4 regions of the Halomonas qinghailakensis genome follow, and region 1 is predicted to be linked to each of the others. Evidence: predicted binding sites of a transcription regulator. Region 1 holds the regulator's gene; each other region holds the start of a gene.
What was found. The regulator FNR, encoded in region 1, switches genes on or off when oxygen is low (the NO sensors DNR and NnrR bind a similar motif). The targets are predictions, from matches to a motif close to TTGATNTANATCAA.
Positions count from the first base shown of each region.

Region 1 (4,087 bases):
AAAACGTGTCTTCTTCTCAAGACAATCAAGAGCCACCCGTATGAATCCCACGGGATTTGATTTACCGCCACTACTCGCTGCGTTTGTCTTTGGCTTAATGGGTGGCGCTCACTGTATCGGCATGTGCGGCGGCATTATGAGCGCACTCACGTTTGCCGTACCACCTAGCATGCGGCACCCAGCCCGCATGGGTGGGCTACTGGTTAGCTATAACGCGGGACGCATTCTCAGCTATATGGTGGCAGGCGCTAGTGTAGCGGCACTTGGCACACTGATCTCTCTTTCACCAAACGCACGTATTGCGCTCCAGGCGTTCGCCGCAGTAATGCTGATCTTAATGGCGCTCTATATCGCTAACTGGTGGAAAGGACTACTAAAAGTAGAGGCAGTCGGACGATATCTTTGGCGTTATATAGAACCGGTGGGAAGACGCCTGATGCCGGTTGTGCATCTTCCTCAAGCCTTCGCCCTTGGCGCACTTTGGGGCTGGTTACCCTGCGGTTTAGTTTATTCAATGCTAGCTTGGAGCCTAGCCATTGCAGACCCAATCGACGGTGCTCTTCTAATGGGGGCTTTTGGCCTCGGCACCCTACCTGCCTTGCTGGCAACCGGCCTAGCAGCACAGCAGCTGAGCCATTTAATTCGTCACCCTGCCACTCGCAGCATTGCCGCACTGTCAATCATTGGCTTTGCACTTTGGCAGCTGTGGTCTCTAGCACCTTACACTGCGCATTAAGCAGCCCCCATAGCTTGATATAGCTCAACGCTTTCAAAGTGCTACTGCACTAGCATAAGGATCAACAGCTGAGCGACATCGCTCAATTTGATTACATCGCTTACTTTTCACTTTGGAGCGTTCATCATGTCAGCCCATGCTACTGCTGCCCTCTCATCAACATCGTTCTCATCAACACCCACTGAAGTACCTAGCGCAACTGCCTGGAATGAAGCGCTACTGCGGCGTTACGACAAAAGTGGCCCGCGTTACACCTCCTACCCGACGGCGCTTGCGTTTCATGAGCAGTTTGGCACCGCTGACTTTACCCAGGCGTTAGAACGCAGTAATGCAAGCCGCCGACCGCTTTCCCTGTATGTACATGTACCGTTTTGTCGAAAAATTTGCTTCTACTGTGCATGCAATAAGATTGCAACGAAGAATACCGCTCTTGCCGAGCCTTACCTATCCCGGCTAGATCGAGAGATGGTGCTGACTGCACGCCATTTAGACACATCGCGCCCAGTTCAGCAGTTGCATTGGGGCGGTGGTACTCCCACGTTTCTTTCTTTAGCACAAATGGGAGACCTGATTGATCGCCTCGACGCCCGTTTTGGTTTATCTGGTTCAGCGGACCGCGATTACGCGATTGAAATTGATCCCCGCGAAGCAGACGTCTTTACCCTGCGCCATTTGCAGTCGCTTGGCTTTAACCGCTTAAGCCTGGGCGTACAGGATTTAAACCCGCAGGTACAAAAAGCGATTAACCGTGTGCAGCCCCGGGTGCTTACTGAAACACTCATGGAAGAAGCGCACCGCCTTGGCTTTCGCTCGCTCAATCTTGATTTAATCTATGGGCTGCCCTTTCAAACGGAAAAAAGCTTTGCTGAAACACTGGGCCAGATTATCGAATTAAATCCTGCCCGCCTGTCAGTATTTAACTATGCCCATATGCCCACCCGTTTTGCCCCTCAGCGACGTATCAATGAAGCAGACCTCCCCAACGCTGACGAGAAGCTGGCAATATTGCATACCACCATTGAGATGCTAACTAACGCAGGCTATGTGCATATCGGGATGGATCACTTTGCGCGCCCAGATGATAGTCTTGCAATTGCTCAGCGCAACGGAACCTTGCAGCGCAATTTTCAGGGTTACTCTAGCCATGCACAGTGCGATTTAGTTGGATTAGGCGTCTCCGCCATTTCACGGATTGACGATGTTTACGCACAAAATCCGACTCAGCTTGATCAATACGAAACATCTTTAGATCAAGGTAGGCTGGCAACCGTCAAAGGATTAAGGTTAAATAAGGACGACCTAATACGCAGAGACGTCATTGAGCGGCTAATGTGCGATATGTGCATTGATTTAGCAGCCATAGGAAAGCGTTGGAACATTGATGCTAGCGACTATTTTTCCACTGCTCTTGAACAGCTGCGTAACGCTGAACAAGATGGATTAGTCACTTTTCATCAGCAAATGATTAGCGCCACCCCTATTGGTCGGCTGTTGATTCGCCATCTAGCAATGGCCTTTGATGCTCGCCTCGCGGATCAGTCGACCCAACGCTACTCAAAGATTGTGTAAGCTTCTTGAGACGTCTTGCCCCAGGGCCTATCATGGCTAACGAGAAAGGGAGAATGATATGCCACACCCCGTCAGCCAACGACGCTCACTGTTGCAAGAAGCACGCTGCCAAACTTGTAGCTTAAGCTCACTGTGTCTACCGCTCGCATTAGAACTTGAAGACATGAGCCAGTTTGATGCGATCATCCGTCGCCGTGCACCACTCAAAAAAGGCGAGCCACTGTTTCGTCAGGGCGACCGTTTTACCAGTGTGTATGCCGTTCGCTCAGGCAGTCTAAAACAGGTGACCAGCGAAGGTAATGGCAACGATCAACTGACAAATTTCTACCTGCCCAGTGAACTGGTCGGATTGGACGGCATCGATGAAGAGCACTACCCCGGTAGCGTGATTGCCCTGGAAACTACCACAGTGTGCGAAATTCCGTTTGATCGTTTGGATCTACTTTCTGAAGAACTTCCGGAACTGCGTGGACAGCTATATCGCAGTATGAGTAAAGAGCTGCGAGACGATCGGCGCATGATGCGCTTGTTATCACGCAAAACTGCCGATCAGCGCTTGGCCAGCTTTTTAGTCACGCTTTCAGACCGTTTTCGCCGGCGCGGGTACTCGCCTTACAGCTTCAGGCTTTCTATGTCCCGCGCAGACATTGGTAATTACTTAGGCTTAGCGGTAGAAACGGTCAGCCGAATTCTTAGTCGCTTTCAACAGCAAGAAGTGGTCGCGGTTTCGGGGCGCGAGGTTAATATTTTAGATATGCAGCGTCTTATTACACTGGCTGAAGAAGAAGAGCAGCCGACTGCTCTACGCTAAGACTCAACGCTAAGCGTTTGAATACGGCGCTCCATCAGCGCCGCCTGCTTGGCTTCTAGCCCTGTAAAGTCAAACAGCTGGCGATCTGCTAGCTGTGAAGGCGCCACATTGGTCACCGCTTTGAACATGCTTTCTAGACGCCCTGGGTGCTTTTTATCCCATTCGGCCAACATATCTTTTACAATTTGTCGCTGAAGATTGGGCTGAGAGCCACACAAGTTACAAGGAATAATGGGGAATTCCATTAGCCTGGAAAATTCCACAATATCAGCCTCTTTGCAGTAGGCAAGGGGTCGAATGACAATATTTTTGCCATCATCTGACAAAAGCTTAGGTGGCATTGCTTTTAAAGTGCCTCCAAAGAACATATTTAGAAACAGTGTTTCCAAAATGTCTTCACGATGATGCCCTAACGCAATTTTTGTCGCACCAATCTCTTCAGCAAAACCATAAAGTGAACCACGCCTTAATCGAGAACAAAGCGCACAGGTCGTTTTGCCCTCTGGGGTTTTCTCTTTCACCACTGAATACGTATCACGCTCTAGAATGTGGTACTCAACACCCAATTTATCCAAATACTGGGGCAGCACATGCTCTGGAAAACCTGGCTGCTTTTGATCCATATTGACAGCGACCAAAGAGAAGTTAACCGGTGCATTTCGCTGTAGGTTGAGCAGTATTTCCAGCATCGTATAGCTATCTTTGCCACCAGACAGGCACACCATCACCTTGTCACCTTCACCAATCATCTGATAGTCAATAATGGCATTGCCGACTTCTCGCCGTAAGCGCTTTTGCAGCTTATTGAATTCACGCTTCTGCTTAGCATCGTGATGGTCGGACTGCGCCTGAAGGTGATCAACAGAACACTTGTCTGCAGAAGTATTTTCAGACGCTGCGGGATCAAAATAATCAGGTGATAGCATAATGTGGGCACTGCCGATGGTAGAAGAAGCAGCGGGCATTCTAAC
Region 1 covers NZ_CP096973.1:2,382,008-2,386,094, reverse strand. Annotated here, with positions in the region: gene ccoS (cbb3-type cytochrome oxidase assembly protein CcoS) at 1-44, shown strand, start outside; gene M0220_RS11080 (sulfite exporter TauE/SafE family protein) at 41-736, shown strand; gene hemN (oxygen-independent coproporphyrinogen III oxidase) at 863-2,305, shown strand; gene fnr (fumarate/nitrate reduction transcriptional regulator Fnr) at 2,364-3,116, shown strand; gene ttcA (tRNA 2-thiocytidine(32) synthetase TtcA) at 3,113-4,081, opposite strand.

Region 2 (4,087 bases), 1.7 Mb from region 1:
TGGATGCCGGAGCACCGGTCATTGGGCTAGACGGGAGCATCACAGCCGAGACGCTAAGTGAAGTCAAAGGCATTGCAGCGGTGGCCGCAGCTGGCAAAAGCGACTGGACCCATGAACTGCGTATTGCGCTTGCCAAACGCGACGGTGCTATCGTGCCGCTCGAAATCCAGCCCCTTTCACCGGATCGCTACGTGGTTGAACGCCACTTGTGCATCGACACGACCGCGGCGGGTGGTAACGCTAGTCTGTTGGCAACGGCTGAATAAGCCCCACCAGCTTTATCGACGTTTCCTTTCATTACTGAACGTCGGTAAAGCCAATGTTCTACCGGGAGACGCCCGCACGGGCGTCTCATTAACAAAAACAAGCGCGCACCTGTTGGCGCTAGCTCCATCCTGACGAATGGGAGAACTTTCATGGCTATCGGTGTTTGGATCAGTCTCATTGCTTATTTTTTGCTCATGGTCGCCATTGGCATTTATGCCATGCGCACCTCTACCTCTTCCTCTGAAGATTATATGCTGGGCGGCCGCACCCTCAGTCCCAAAGTAGCGGCACTATCGGCAGGGGCGTCAGATATGAGCGGCTGGTTGCTATTGGGCTTGCCAGGGGCAATGTTCGTATCGGGATTGGGGTCAGCCTGGATCGGGATTGGCTTGCTCGTAGGGGCGTTGTTCAACTGGATTCTGGTCGCCCCGCGCCTGCGTGAGCAAACCGTTCACTACGGTAATGCGATTACCATTCCAGCCTTTCTTGCGAACCGCTTCCCGACACGTGCGCTTTCCCTGCGCATGGTGTCCGCTATCGTGATTGTTGTTTTCTTCTCAGTTTATACAGCATCAGGCTTAGTCGCTGGCGGCAAACTATTTGAAAGCGCATTTTCCGGCATCTATAACTTCGGTGACATGAGTAACTACGGCATGGGGGTCATGATTACTCTTGGTGTCGTGCTTATTTATACGGTGGTCGGTGGCTTCCTCGCTGTGAGCATGACCGACTTCGTGCAGGGCTGCATTATGATGCTAGCCTTGGTCATCATGCCTGCAGTGGTGCTGTTTGGTGAAGGTGGCGGCGGGTTCTCTCAGGCATCACAGACACTTAATGAAGTCGACCCTACCCTCTTATCCTGGACGTCAGGACTAACGTTCATCGGCTGGTTATCTGCCGTTACCTGGGGGCTTGGCTATTTCGGACAACCGCACATTATTGTGCGCTTCATGGCTATTCGGACATTGAAGGATGTTCCTATTGCCCGCAACATTGGTATGGGTTGGATGCTGATTTCACTCATTGGCGCTGTTTCACTGGGGATATTTGGCCGGGCTTATGCCATCCGTAACGGTCTGGATATCGAGGATCCCGAAACGATTTTTATCGTTCTGGCAAATCTGCTGTTTCACCCACTGATTACTGGCTTCCTATATGCAGCACTGCTCGCTGCCATCATGAGCACCGTTTCTAGCCAGCTACTGGTGGCCTCTTCATCGCTAACCGAAGACTTTTATCGTTTGTTCCTACACAAGAGTGCCTCTGAGCAGCAGTGTGTAGCCGTCGGCCGTGTCTGCGTAGTACTGGTGGGCATTGTGGCGGCAATTATTGCAGCTGATGAAAACTCTCAGGTTTTAGGACTAGTCAGTAACGCCTGGGCTGGCTTCGGTGCGGCGTTTGGGCCACTGATTATCTTATCGCTAATGTGGCCACGTACAAACGGCAATGGTGCTATCGCAGGTATGGTAGTAGGTGCGGCAACCGTCATGATCTGGATTGCATTAGGCTGGAATGGCGAATTTATGGGCGGCCCTGGCATCTATGAAATCATCCCTGGCTTCATCGCTTCCTTCATTGCCATCCTAGTGGTGAGCAATGCCACAGCTGATTCGGGTGAATATCAGCATATCGAGCGCTAGACGAGCGTTAATTACACATAAGCCTAATCATCGTTAATATGGCCCTGTGTGCTTTCCGTGTCGCTCACACCGACACGGAAGGCTCTAAGTAGTATCTTAACTACCTAACCTCACGCCTCCCTGTGGCTTTTTCTGCTATTTTTGCAGGTCTTTTTATCGCTCTTTGCCCTAGGTCAATAACCTGCCTTCTTCTGCCCGATACACTTCTTGTATGGTTTACGTTTCTATTAAACAGTCCACGTTAACCACTCTCACTCAATTGTAACGACCCACGTAAACGGTCAGGAGCAACGCTATGCGCCATAACTCTCTTTCAACACTGGTTGCCACTGGACTCGCAGCGGCCACACTGATGGCAAGCGGCCAAGTTTTAGCTTACGGCGCTGGCGATTTCTTTACTCGCGTGGGCGTTGCCAAAGTGGAACCAACAAGCGACAACGGCTCATTAGCTGGCGGCGCATTCGCGGTTGATGTTCAAGATAAAACCGACTTCGCCTTTACCCTGGGTTACCGCTTCCACGATAAGGTGGGCATCGAGCTACTGGCTGCCCTGCCGTTTGAACACGATATTGCGCTAAACGGCGACAATCTCGCTTCTACCAAACACCTTCCCCCCACGTTAACGCTGCAGTACTACCCGTTAGGTGGTACTGAAGCGCGTGTCCAGCCCTATGTCGGTGCAGGTATTAACTACACCTTTTTCTCTGACGAAGAGCTAGCGATTGGCGAGTTGGAGCTGGACGACTCTTGGGGCGCCGCGGCTCAAGTGGGTATCGATTTACTTATCGATGAGAACTGGGCACTAAACGCGGCAGCGTGGTACATCGATATCGACACTGACGCAACTGTTAATGGTGCCGCAGCAGGCACAGTAGAGATCGATCCGCTGGTGGTAATGGGCGGCTTAAGCTACCGCTTCTAACTCTGAGTGCAAACGATTTCTGCTAGCCGTGTCATCGTATGAAAAATGCCCAGTACCGTTCACGGTGCTGGGCATTATCTTTGGTGTTGCCGTCATTTTGAATAAAGATTGTGCATTAACATTCAGCTCAGCCACTGTTCAGTGGAATATCGCGAACTAGTTGTCAGTCACAATCTGATCAATCCTTTCGACGGCTCTAACAACCAGTAGTTGGTCGCTGGCACGAACCTTTTCCTGCATTAAATAAGCAGCCACTGCCGGTGCTACATCGCACTTAGCGGGCATAGCGGATTGGGCTTCAATCATTGCATTTAGTCGAGCAATAAACACAAAGCGAATCCATTGAGGCAACGACATCGTATCGATGCAGAAAGGTTGTTCACTAGCAAAGGCAGAGGCCTCTGGCGTTGGCATACGCCATAAGTTTGCGGCCTTCATAGTGGCTTCAAGCTCAAGAAGCGCGGTTTGAAGCTGTTGATGGACGCTCATAAATACCTTTTTCATTTAGATCAGTAGGCATCTATTATCCCAGTCCTGTGAGTAAGTTGCCAACTGCCTAGCGGAATTTATGCGTTATTCACAGATTCACAGAAAACCTGCAAGAGGCTGTGGATAAACTATGGAAAGATGTCGCTAGCGTTACTCCCACGCGGGTTACACTAAGTTGCGCAATTTTTAACCACTTTGATAATAAAGCGCGGATTATTCAGCGTTTGCGGCTGACAGTGACATAACAGCAAGGTAGAGTGCAGGCTTGAAACGCGGAAGGATGTCATGCAACCAATCCAGACACTTGATGAATTTTTTACACGTAGCGGCGCAGACGTTTCCCTTTACTATATGGGACGACGCGTAGCAGCCTGCCCGCGAGACACGCTAAGGGCATTTGAAAGCGGCGAGATTGCCTGGCCGGAACCGTGGCAACAACAAGCACGGCTTGGCGTTGTTTTTCGTTTAGGCGACATGCCTGAGCCGGCCATCTGGTTTTTAGCGCTACCACTAGACGAACAAGGCATGCTCTCACCTGCACAGCGCGATGGCTTTATTAATCGCCTGCTTGAAACCCTTGGCCGAAATGTCACGCAGATAGAAAATAAACCACTAGCTCAGACGGAAACGGCAGATGTGGATCATCTGATGAAGGATAATCCGCTCGCTTTCGCGCCTGACATTATCTTTCAAGCAATGCTCAATGCCCAGGCTACCCACGCGTTAGGATTAGCTGCTAGTCAACATTTAGAGCCTGTAGAAGCCTACC
Region 2 covers NZ_CP096973.1:267,722-271,808, forward strand. Annotated here, with positions in the region: gene putA (bifunctional proline dehydrogenase/L-glutamate gamma-semialdehyde dehydrogenase PutA) at 1-266, shown strand, start outside; gene putP (sodium/proline symporter PutP) at 417-1,907, shown strand; gene M0220_RS01225 (OmpW/AlkL family protein) at 2,203-2,829, shown strand; gene M0220_RS01230 (YqcC family protein) at 2,986-3,318, opposite strand; gene M0220_RS01235 (DUF3549 family protein) at 3,604-4,087, shown strand, end outside.
Region 2: M0220_RS01225 (OmpW/AlkL family protein) is a predicted target of FNR. The motif match lies at 2,071-2,084, and genes of this name have one in related genera.

Region 3 (4,087 bases), 1.4 Mb from region 1:
CGAAAAACAACCAAAAACGCTAACACCGAACCGAAAACAAACGGCACCAAATAATCGGCACGAGTAAGCTCCCAAAAGTGGTATATACCCAGCCCAGCTGAGAGATAAATAAAGCGATGCAACCAGTGCCATGCCTTCCAACCCATGTGCTGTGGAAACCATTGAAATGATGTTACAGCCAACGGCACCAACAATAGCAACGCTAAAACGCCATATCTGACATAATGTAACGCCCATATATCATGCCAGATCCACTGCCAATCCCAGTATTGATCCCAGCCAAACCAAGTCAGCATATGCACCACCAGCCAAAAAAAAGCCCATAACCCTATTTGTCGCCGCGCTGCCATAACACCACGCCAACCGGTCAATCTGAACGCGGGACTGAACGCAATGGTAATAAGCAGCAAAACCAGGCCTGTTTTACCGGTAAAATGCACTGCTGCTTCGGCAGGGTTAGCTCCCAAACCGCCATTTACCCACAACCAAGCAAAGATGATTCCAGGCGCTATACCTATACAAAGGACAAAGTAGCGAAACAGTAAAACCTTAGATGAATCAAACAACATTAAGAAACCTTCCTCCCGCTACTTTAGGGCATGCTGTAGAGCGGCACGTTCAGCGCCTGCCGATAGAGCATTTCCCATAATCTTGCTGGCATGCCGTCACTGGTTGCGTATTAAAAAATTGCGGAGGTTCGCTTTTTTAAATCAGTAGTGTTTTTGAAGATCCATCCCAGTGTACAACTGGGCTACTTCATCAGCATAGCCATTAAACATTAGCGTTTCTCTGCGCCCACCTTCTCCAATGCGCCGTTCACGCGCCTGTGACCAGCGTGGATGGTCGACCTCTGGGTTTACATTGGCATAAAAACCGTACTCTTCAGGATTTTTAGCCACCCAAGATGGCGTCGGCTTTTCTTCAAGGGCTCGAATCGCCACTACTGACTTGATGCTTTTGAAACCATACTTCCAAGGCACCACCAAGCGCATAGGAGCCCCATTTTGATTGGGCATTTTTTCCCCATACATACCCACCGCGATCATGGTTAAGGGATGCATTGCCTCATCAATTCTTAACGCTTCACGGTAAGGCCAATCAATCATTGAGCGTCGCTGACCACGTAAGTTATCAGGGTCAAAAATGGATTCAAATTCAATGTAATTAGCGCGTGACGTCAACCCATAATGCGTTAGCAAGTCAGCAAGCGGAAAACCTAACCAAGGGATCACCATTGACCATGTTTCAACACAACGAAGGCGGTAAATTCTTTCTTCCAGCATATAGCGACGGAGTATGTCTTCTAAATAGACGCTAGCTGTATTTTCAAACTCGCCTTCAATGCTGACACGCCACGGGTCTGTTTGAAGCTTGTGACCGTACACTTCGGGATCACTTTTACGAACACCAAATTCGTAAAAATTATTGTAAGTCGTTGCATCATTGACTGAAGTTAGCGACTCACCCTCGGCAAAATCTTGATTACTAACGCCTTGCTGTATTTTATCTGCCAATGTTCGCCGCCATGCACTTGCCGTGTTGGGCATTAACATTCCTGGCGCAAAACTCATGACAGCACCAAATGCAGCACTGTGTTGAAGGAAACGACGGCGATTTTCAAAAACATGTTTGGGAGTGACTTCTGATTCCGCTATTTTTGGATACCTATATCCCTTCATACATAGCCTTCCGAGGTAATAAAGCTAAATTTTTCAAAAGCATCTAGTTGGCAAATAAATATATAAAATGTAGACCGACTCGAATAACAACTAACAACAGGACAAAATAGACTGATAGCCCTCATAAGCACTCTACCGGGGTTATGCCACATCTCAAGACTGTTCGTGAGGGTATAAAATGATCTATGACACAAATTCTTCTAGTGGATGAAAGGCTCCTCAACATTGAATTTCATATGCATCATACACCCAGAACCTTACTAAAATTTTCAGGTATTGCCCTTAGTTTTCATGACCATACTTAATGTAGACATTAAAATACAACCAGTATCTGATCTAGCTCAAGGTTTCCCTTTTTTGACCTGATCACTGGCTTGTTTTTTAACTGAAATTAATCCTTACTAAGGATTAAGGCTAGCTTAACTAGCCAAGCAACTCTCATTAGAGAGTGATTGAGGCAAGGGGGAGATCCATATGAAAAAAATACTACCCGTCGTAGTGGCCGCTGCCGCCATGGTTCCTATCGGCATGGCAACAGCAGATGACGACTTACAAAGCTACAAAGACCGTTTTGAAGCACTACCACACTTGCCGCCGATACCTGCAAATAACTCAATGACGCCCGAAAAAATTGAACTGGGCAATATGCTGTTTTTTGAGCCGCGCATTTCATCTAGTGGCGTCATCAGCTGCGCTACTTGCCATAACCCAGCATTAGGCTGGGCTGACCGTATTCCGCGCGCCACTGGTCATGACGGCCAAGTGGGTGAACGTAACACACCTACCGTACTAAACAGCGGCTTCTTAGGTTCACAATTCTGGGATGGCCGTGAGCCAGACCTAGAGGGTCAAGCATTAGGCCCCATCGAAGCCGACGTTGAAATGGCGATGGACCTTGAGACTGCGCTTGAGCGACTCACCGAATTCGATCTCTATCAGGAAAAATTTGAAGCGGCTTTCCCCAATGACGAAGAGCCGATCAATGCTGATAACTTGGCGCACTCTCTGGCTACATTTCAGCGCACACTAAACACACCAAACTCGCCTTTTGATCGTTACTTGCATGGCGATGCTGAAGCAATAAGCGACGAGGCCAAAGATGGCATGGTTGCTTTCGTTGATAATGGCTGCATCGCTTGTCACCGTGGACCGGCACTGACAGATAGCCAGTTCCATGCTATTCAGGTGCCTGGCTCTACCGACTTAGGCCGCTTTACTGTTACTGGCGAAGAAAGCGACAAATATCGTTTCAGAACGCCCACCTTACGTAATGTTGCGGTTACTTATCCCTACATGAATAACGGCGCTACTGAGACACTGGAAGAAGCTGTTACCATCATGGGACAAGAAATGCTTGGTCGTGAGTTTGATGAAACTACGGTTAATAACATCACTGCGTTTTTGCATACGCTTACCGGCGACATGCCCGATTTTGAAGTGCCAGCCCTTCCATAAACTGGCTGTTATAAACCTTCGCAATTAATCGTAGTGCCTTGAACCCGCCAAGAACTGGCGGGTTCAAGGTACATTAGGCGCTTTCAAGACGATGCATAAGCTCTTTGCGCCGCTGGTCGCTGGTAAAAGCTTCTTCGATAGCATTTCGATTCAGCAAACGGAAGACATCTGCATCCCAACCAAGTGCGTCTGCACAAGCAAGATGGTTAGCTAGCAGCCCGCCACCAAAGTAAGCTGGGTCATCAGAACTAATCGTTACCTTCAACCCCTTTTTAAGCAACTGCGGAAGAGGGTGATTTCGAAGATCATCAACCACTTTTAGACTGACATTAGAGAGTGGGCAAACCGTTAGTACTATTTGGCTCTCCCTTAGCCGCTCAACCACGATGTCGCTTTCAAGACAACGAACTCCATGGTCAATTCGCTGAACGTCAAGGATATCCAGCGCTTCGGCGATATAGTCAGCAGGCCCCTCCTCTCCTGCATGAGCAACCCGTACTAAGCCAATCTCTTTGGCCCGCTTGAAAAGCGCCTGGAACTTTGCCGGAGGGTTATCACGCTCTGCGCTGTCTAAACCAATAGCATCTATAAACTTCCAGTACGGCGCAGCGTTTTCCAGCACTCGAAGCGCTTCTTCAACAGGACGGTCACGCAAAAAAGCCATAATCATACCGACAGACAAATCAAGCGATGCCTCTGCCTCTTCCTTGGCACGAAGTAAGCCCGCCATCACAACCTCAAGGGGAATGCCACGCTGGAGGTGGGCCTGTGGATCAAAATGCATATCAATGTGCACTACCCCTTCCCCACGAGCACGTTGGAAATAATCTATCGCCAGGTCATAAAAATCCTGCTCCGTGCGCAGTACATTCATGCCTTGATAATAAAGATTCAAAAACCCCTGGAGGTCACTAAATTCATAGGCTGCTTTTGCCTCTTTAACCGTCGCATAA
Region 3 covers NZ_CP096973.1:3,752,820-3,756,906, forward strand. Annotated here, with positions in the region: gene M0220_RS17130 (protein-methionine-sulfoxide reductase heme-binding subunit MsrQ) at 1-569, opposite strand, end outside; gene msrP (protein-methionine-sulfoxide reductase catalytic subunit MsrP) at 711-1,679, opposite strand; gene M0220_RS17140 (cytochrome-c peroxidase) at 2,154-3,134, shown strand; gene M0220_RS17145 (adenosine deaminase) at 3,208-4,087, opposite strand, start outside.
Region 3: M0220_RS17140 (cytochrome-c peroxidase) is a predicted target of FNR. The motif match lies at 2,011-2,024, and genes of this name have one in related genera.

Region 4 (4,087 bases), 1.1 Mb from region 1:
TACGAACCAATGGGTACTTAAGACGGTTAGCGCTATACATGTACCAGGAGTAGCTGGCACCGCGCGGGCAGCCACGCGGCTCATGGTTGGGCAGGTCGGGGCGGGTACGGGGGTAATCGGTCTGCTGGGTCTCCCAGGTTACCAGACCGTTTTTAACGTAAATTTTCCAGCTACACGAACCGGTGCAGTTAACACCGTGGGTGCTGCGGACCACTTTGTCGTGCTGCCAGCGGGCACGATAACTATCTTCCCATTGGCGGGATTCGCTGCGCAGTTCACCGTGTTCGTTGGCGAAGGGCTCGCGGGCCTTGCGGAAGAAATTCAGCCGATCTATGAAGTGACTCATGGTCGATCTCCAGGCTCCTCGGAAATTTGCATTACCCGTCAGGCGGGTTCCATAGAGAGGAGTCTGCGCGATCGACACTAGAATTACTGCGTGATTACCTCCATATACACCCCATCTACCCCCAAGGTGATAGAGCAGAAAACGTTAAGGAATAGACACTGGCTACCCATGTCATTATACGGTCCGCGAGTAGCGATTTTCCTTCGGCGTCAGGTAAGCATCAAACGCCATGGCGAGATTGCGGATCATTAACCGGCCCGCCGGCAACACCTCGACTTCATCGTTGCGCAAGGCAATCAAGCCATCGTCGGCCATCTCTTCCAGCTCCTTCAATGCCTTGGCGAAGTAACTGCCAAACTCAATGCCGTGGCGAGCCTCGATAGCAGCGAACTCAAGATGGCCGTGACACATCAGGGTATTGATGACATCACGACGTAGGATGTCGTCATCGCTGAGGCGATAGCCACGGAAGACCGGTAAACGCCCCTCGTCCAGTCGGTGCTGGTACTGGGCCGTCTCTTTCACGTTTTGACTGTAGGTATCCCCCACCTTGCCGATGGAGGTGATGCCTAACCCAATCATGTCGCAGTCGGCGTGGGTCGAATAGCCCTGAAAGTTACGCTGCAACGTGCCATTTTCACGGGCCACGCTCAGCTCGTCATCCGGCAAAGCGAAGTGGTCCATACCGATGTAGACGTAACCAGCAGCGGTCAGGCGATTAATCGTTAGCTCCAACAGCTCCAGCTTGCGCTCTGGCGGCGGCATATCCTCAGGGCGGATCAATCGCTGAGCCTTGAACAATTCCGGTAAATGAGCGTAGCTATAAGCGGCTATGCGATCTGGCTGTAGGTCAATAATCTTGCTCAGCGTGGTATCAAAACTGGCCACCGTCTGTAGCGGTAGGCCATAGATCAAATCCACACTGACTGATTCAAAGCCAGCGTCACGGGCGGCCTTAACCAGCGAGACCACCTGCTCTTCGCTCTGCACGCGGTTGACCGCTTGCTGCACCTCGTGATCGAAATCCTGCACACCGAAGCTCAACCGATTGAACCCTAGTGCGAACAGTTCATACACCTGCTCGGGGGTTACTGTGCGCGGGTCTACTTCTAGCGAAAACTCGCGCTCTTCAGGCGCGGCAAAATGAAAGGCATCATCCAATGTCGCCATCAACTCGCCCAACTGAGCGTTACTCAGATAAGTGGGCGTGCCGCCCCCTAGGTGAAGCTGCGTCATTCGTCGCGTGCTATCGAACAGCGCTCCTTGAACGCTAATCTCCTGCCTTAGCCACTGAAGATACTCCGCTGCCCGCTCGGTGTTATGAGTAATGATTTTATTGCAGGCGCAGTAGTAGCACAGGCTTTTGCAGAACGGGATATGTACATAAACCGACAGTGGCTTTGGTTCTTCAGCCTGATTACTGCGCTCGGCGGCGCTGCGATAGTCATCCTCGGCAAACGCCGCATGAAACTGTGGCGCCGTCGGGTAGGAGGTGTAGCGGGGTCCTGGCCGGTCATACTTTTCTACCAGGGGGCGGTTGAACAACGGCTCGTCTTGCATAATTAACGGGGTCTCTAGCGGTAGGCGCAGCAAGCGCTGGTTAATATTCATACAGTATACGTTTTTAAAAAAACCTGCATCCATCGCATGGCCCTGCGGCGTTCCGTCCCCTTTGAAAGCCTTCTCATAATGACCTGAGTCAAAGGGAGGCAAACAATAGGCGACTACTATGCTCAGGTTTTCATCTTAAGGAGTCTTCGCAATGGAGCTTGTATGCCCTGCTGGCAACTTGCCCGCCTTGAAGCGTGCGGTGGATGAAGGAGCCGATGCCGTTTACTTCGGTTTTCAAAATGCGACGAATGCGCGCCAGTTTGCTGGGCTAAATTTCACCGACAAGCGCGCCCGCGAAGGGATCGACTACGCCCATCAACGCGGCAAACGAATACTTTGCGCGATTAACACCTACCCCCAACCCGATGGCTGGCAACAGTGGACCCGCGCCGTGGATCAGGCGGCCGACCTAGGCGTCGATGCTTTAATTCTAGCCGATATGGGGCTACTTGATTACGCTGCCCAGCGCCACCCTAACGTGGCTCGACACCTGTCGGTACAAGGGTCGGCAACCAGCCATGAAGCACTACGTTTCTACCATGACCACTTTGGCATCACGCGTGCCGTATTGCCCCGAGTGTTATCTATCACCCAGGTACGTGACTTAGCCAAGCAAACGCCAGTGGAACTCGAAGTGTTTGCCTTTGGTAGCTTATGCATTATGGCGGAAGGCCGCTGCTACCTCTCTTCCTACCTCACCGGCGATTCACCCAACACGCGAGGCGTCTGCTCACCTGCGGCGCATGTTCGCTGGGAAGAGACGCCCCAAGGTCTAGAATCGCGGCTTAACAATGTGCTTATTGACCGCTACGCGGAAGGTGAACGCGCAGGCTACCCCACCCTGTGCAAAGGCCGCTTTGAGGTGGGCGGTGAGACCTATCACGCCATTGAAGAACCCACTAGCCTCAACACCCTGGAACTGTTGCCCGAATTGCGTGAACTGGGTATTAGCGCAGTTAAAATTGAAGGCCGCCAGCGCAGTCCCGCGTATGTGTCTAAAGTAGCCGGCATTTGGCGTCAAGCACTGGACCGTCTTGAAGATGCGCCTGGACGCTTTCAACCAGAACATGCCTGGATGGCTGGCCTTGCCGAGCTTTCCGAAGGTGCTACCACTACCTTAGGCGCCTACGAGCGACGCTGGAAATAGGAGCTCTCCATGTCTACCCCGACTCTGCAACTGTCCCTGGGCCCGGTACTGTTCTACTGGACACGAGAGCGCTACGCCAATTTCTACCGCGAAGCAGCCGACTGGCCGGTGGAGATCGTTACCCTAGGCGAGACCGTCTGCTCCAGGCGTCGCGATATGAAACTGGACGACTGGCTTGGCATTGGGCGCGAGCTTACCCAAGCGGGCAAGCAAGTGGTGCTCGCCAGCCAAACATTGATTGAATCTGAGGCCGATTTGCGCGACTTGCGCAAGCTCTGCGACAACGGCGACTTCATCGTAGAAGCCAACGACCAAAGCGCCTTACAACGCCTTTCGTGTGCTGGGCTACCGTTTATCGCTGGGGCTGCGCTGAATCTTTATAACCCCGCAACGCTGGGCGTTATGAAGCGCACTGGGATGCAGCGCTGGCAAGCACCGGTAGAAATGTCTAAAAAGGACTTGGCCCAGCTGATCGCCGACTGCCATCAGGCAGGTGTCAGCCAGCCCTGCGAGGTGTTTGCCTACGGCCACTTGCCACTCGCCTGGTCATCACGCTGTTTTACCGCGCGACGCCATCAAACGCCCAAAGATCGCTGCAAATTTGTTTGCCAAAAGTATCCTGAAGGCTTAGTACTACGTTCCCAAGAGTCTCGCGATGTTTTCACCCTCAACGGCATACAAACCCTCTCAAGCGCCTGTCAGGATCTTCGTTACGAACTACCGGACATGGCCGCCATGGGCGTGTCAGTAGCACGCCTTAGCCCACGGGCGGAAGGTATGGCAGAGATAGTTAAGGCCTTCGACCAAGCCCGCCAAAATAGGCTGCCTCCCCCTGACCCATTAAGCGTGGTGGATGCAGAGATCTGCGACGGCTACTGGTATGGCCGACCAGGCATGGACAATACCCGCACCGTCGCTAGCTAACGCAACGGAAAAGCGCCATCACGCCAAGGTCGCTTTTCCGTTTAAATGGCCTTGCCGTA
Region 4 covers NZ_CP096973.1:1,248,007-1,252,093, forward strand. Annotated here, with positions in the region: gene M0220_RS05800 (nitrate reductase subunit alpha) at 1-346, opposite strand, end outside; gene hemN (oxygen-independent coproporphyrinogen III oxidase) at 521-1,906, opposite strand; gene ubiU (ubiquinone anaerobic biosynthesis protein UbiU) at 2,109-3,104, shown strand; gene M0220_RS05815 (U32 family peptidase) at 3,114-4,028, shown strand.
Region 4: hemN (oxygen-independent coproporphyrinogen III oxidase) is a predicted target of FNR. The motif match lies at 2,036-2,049, and genes of this name have one in related genera.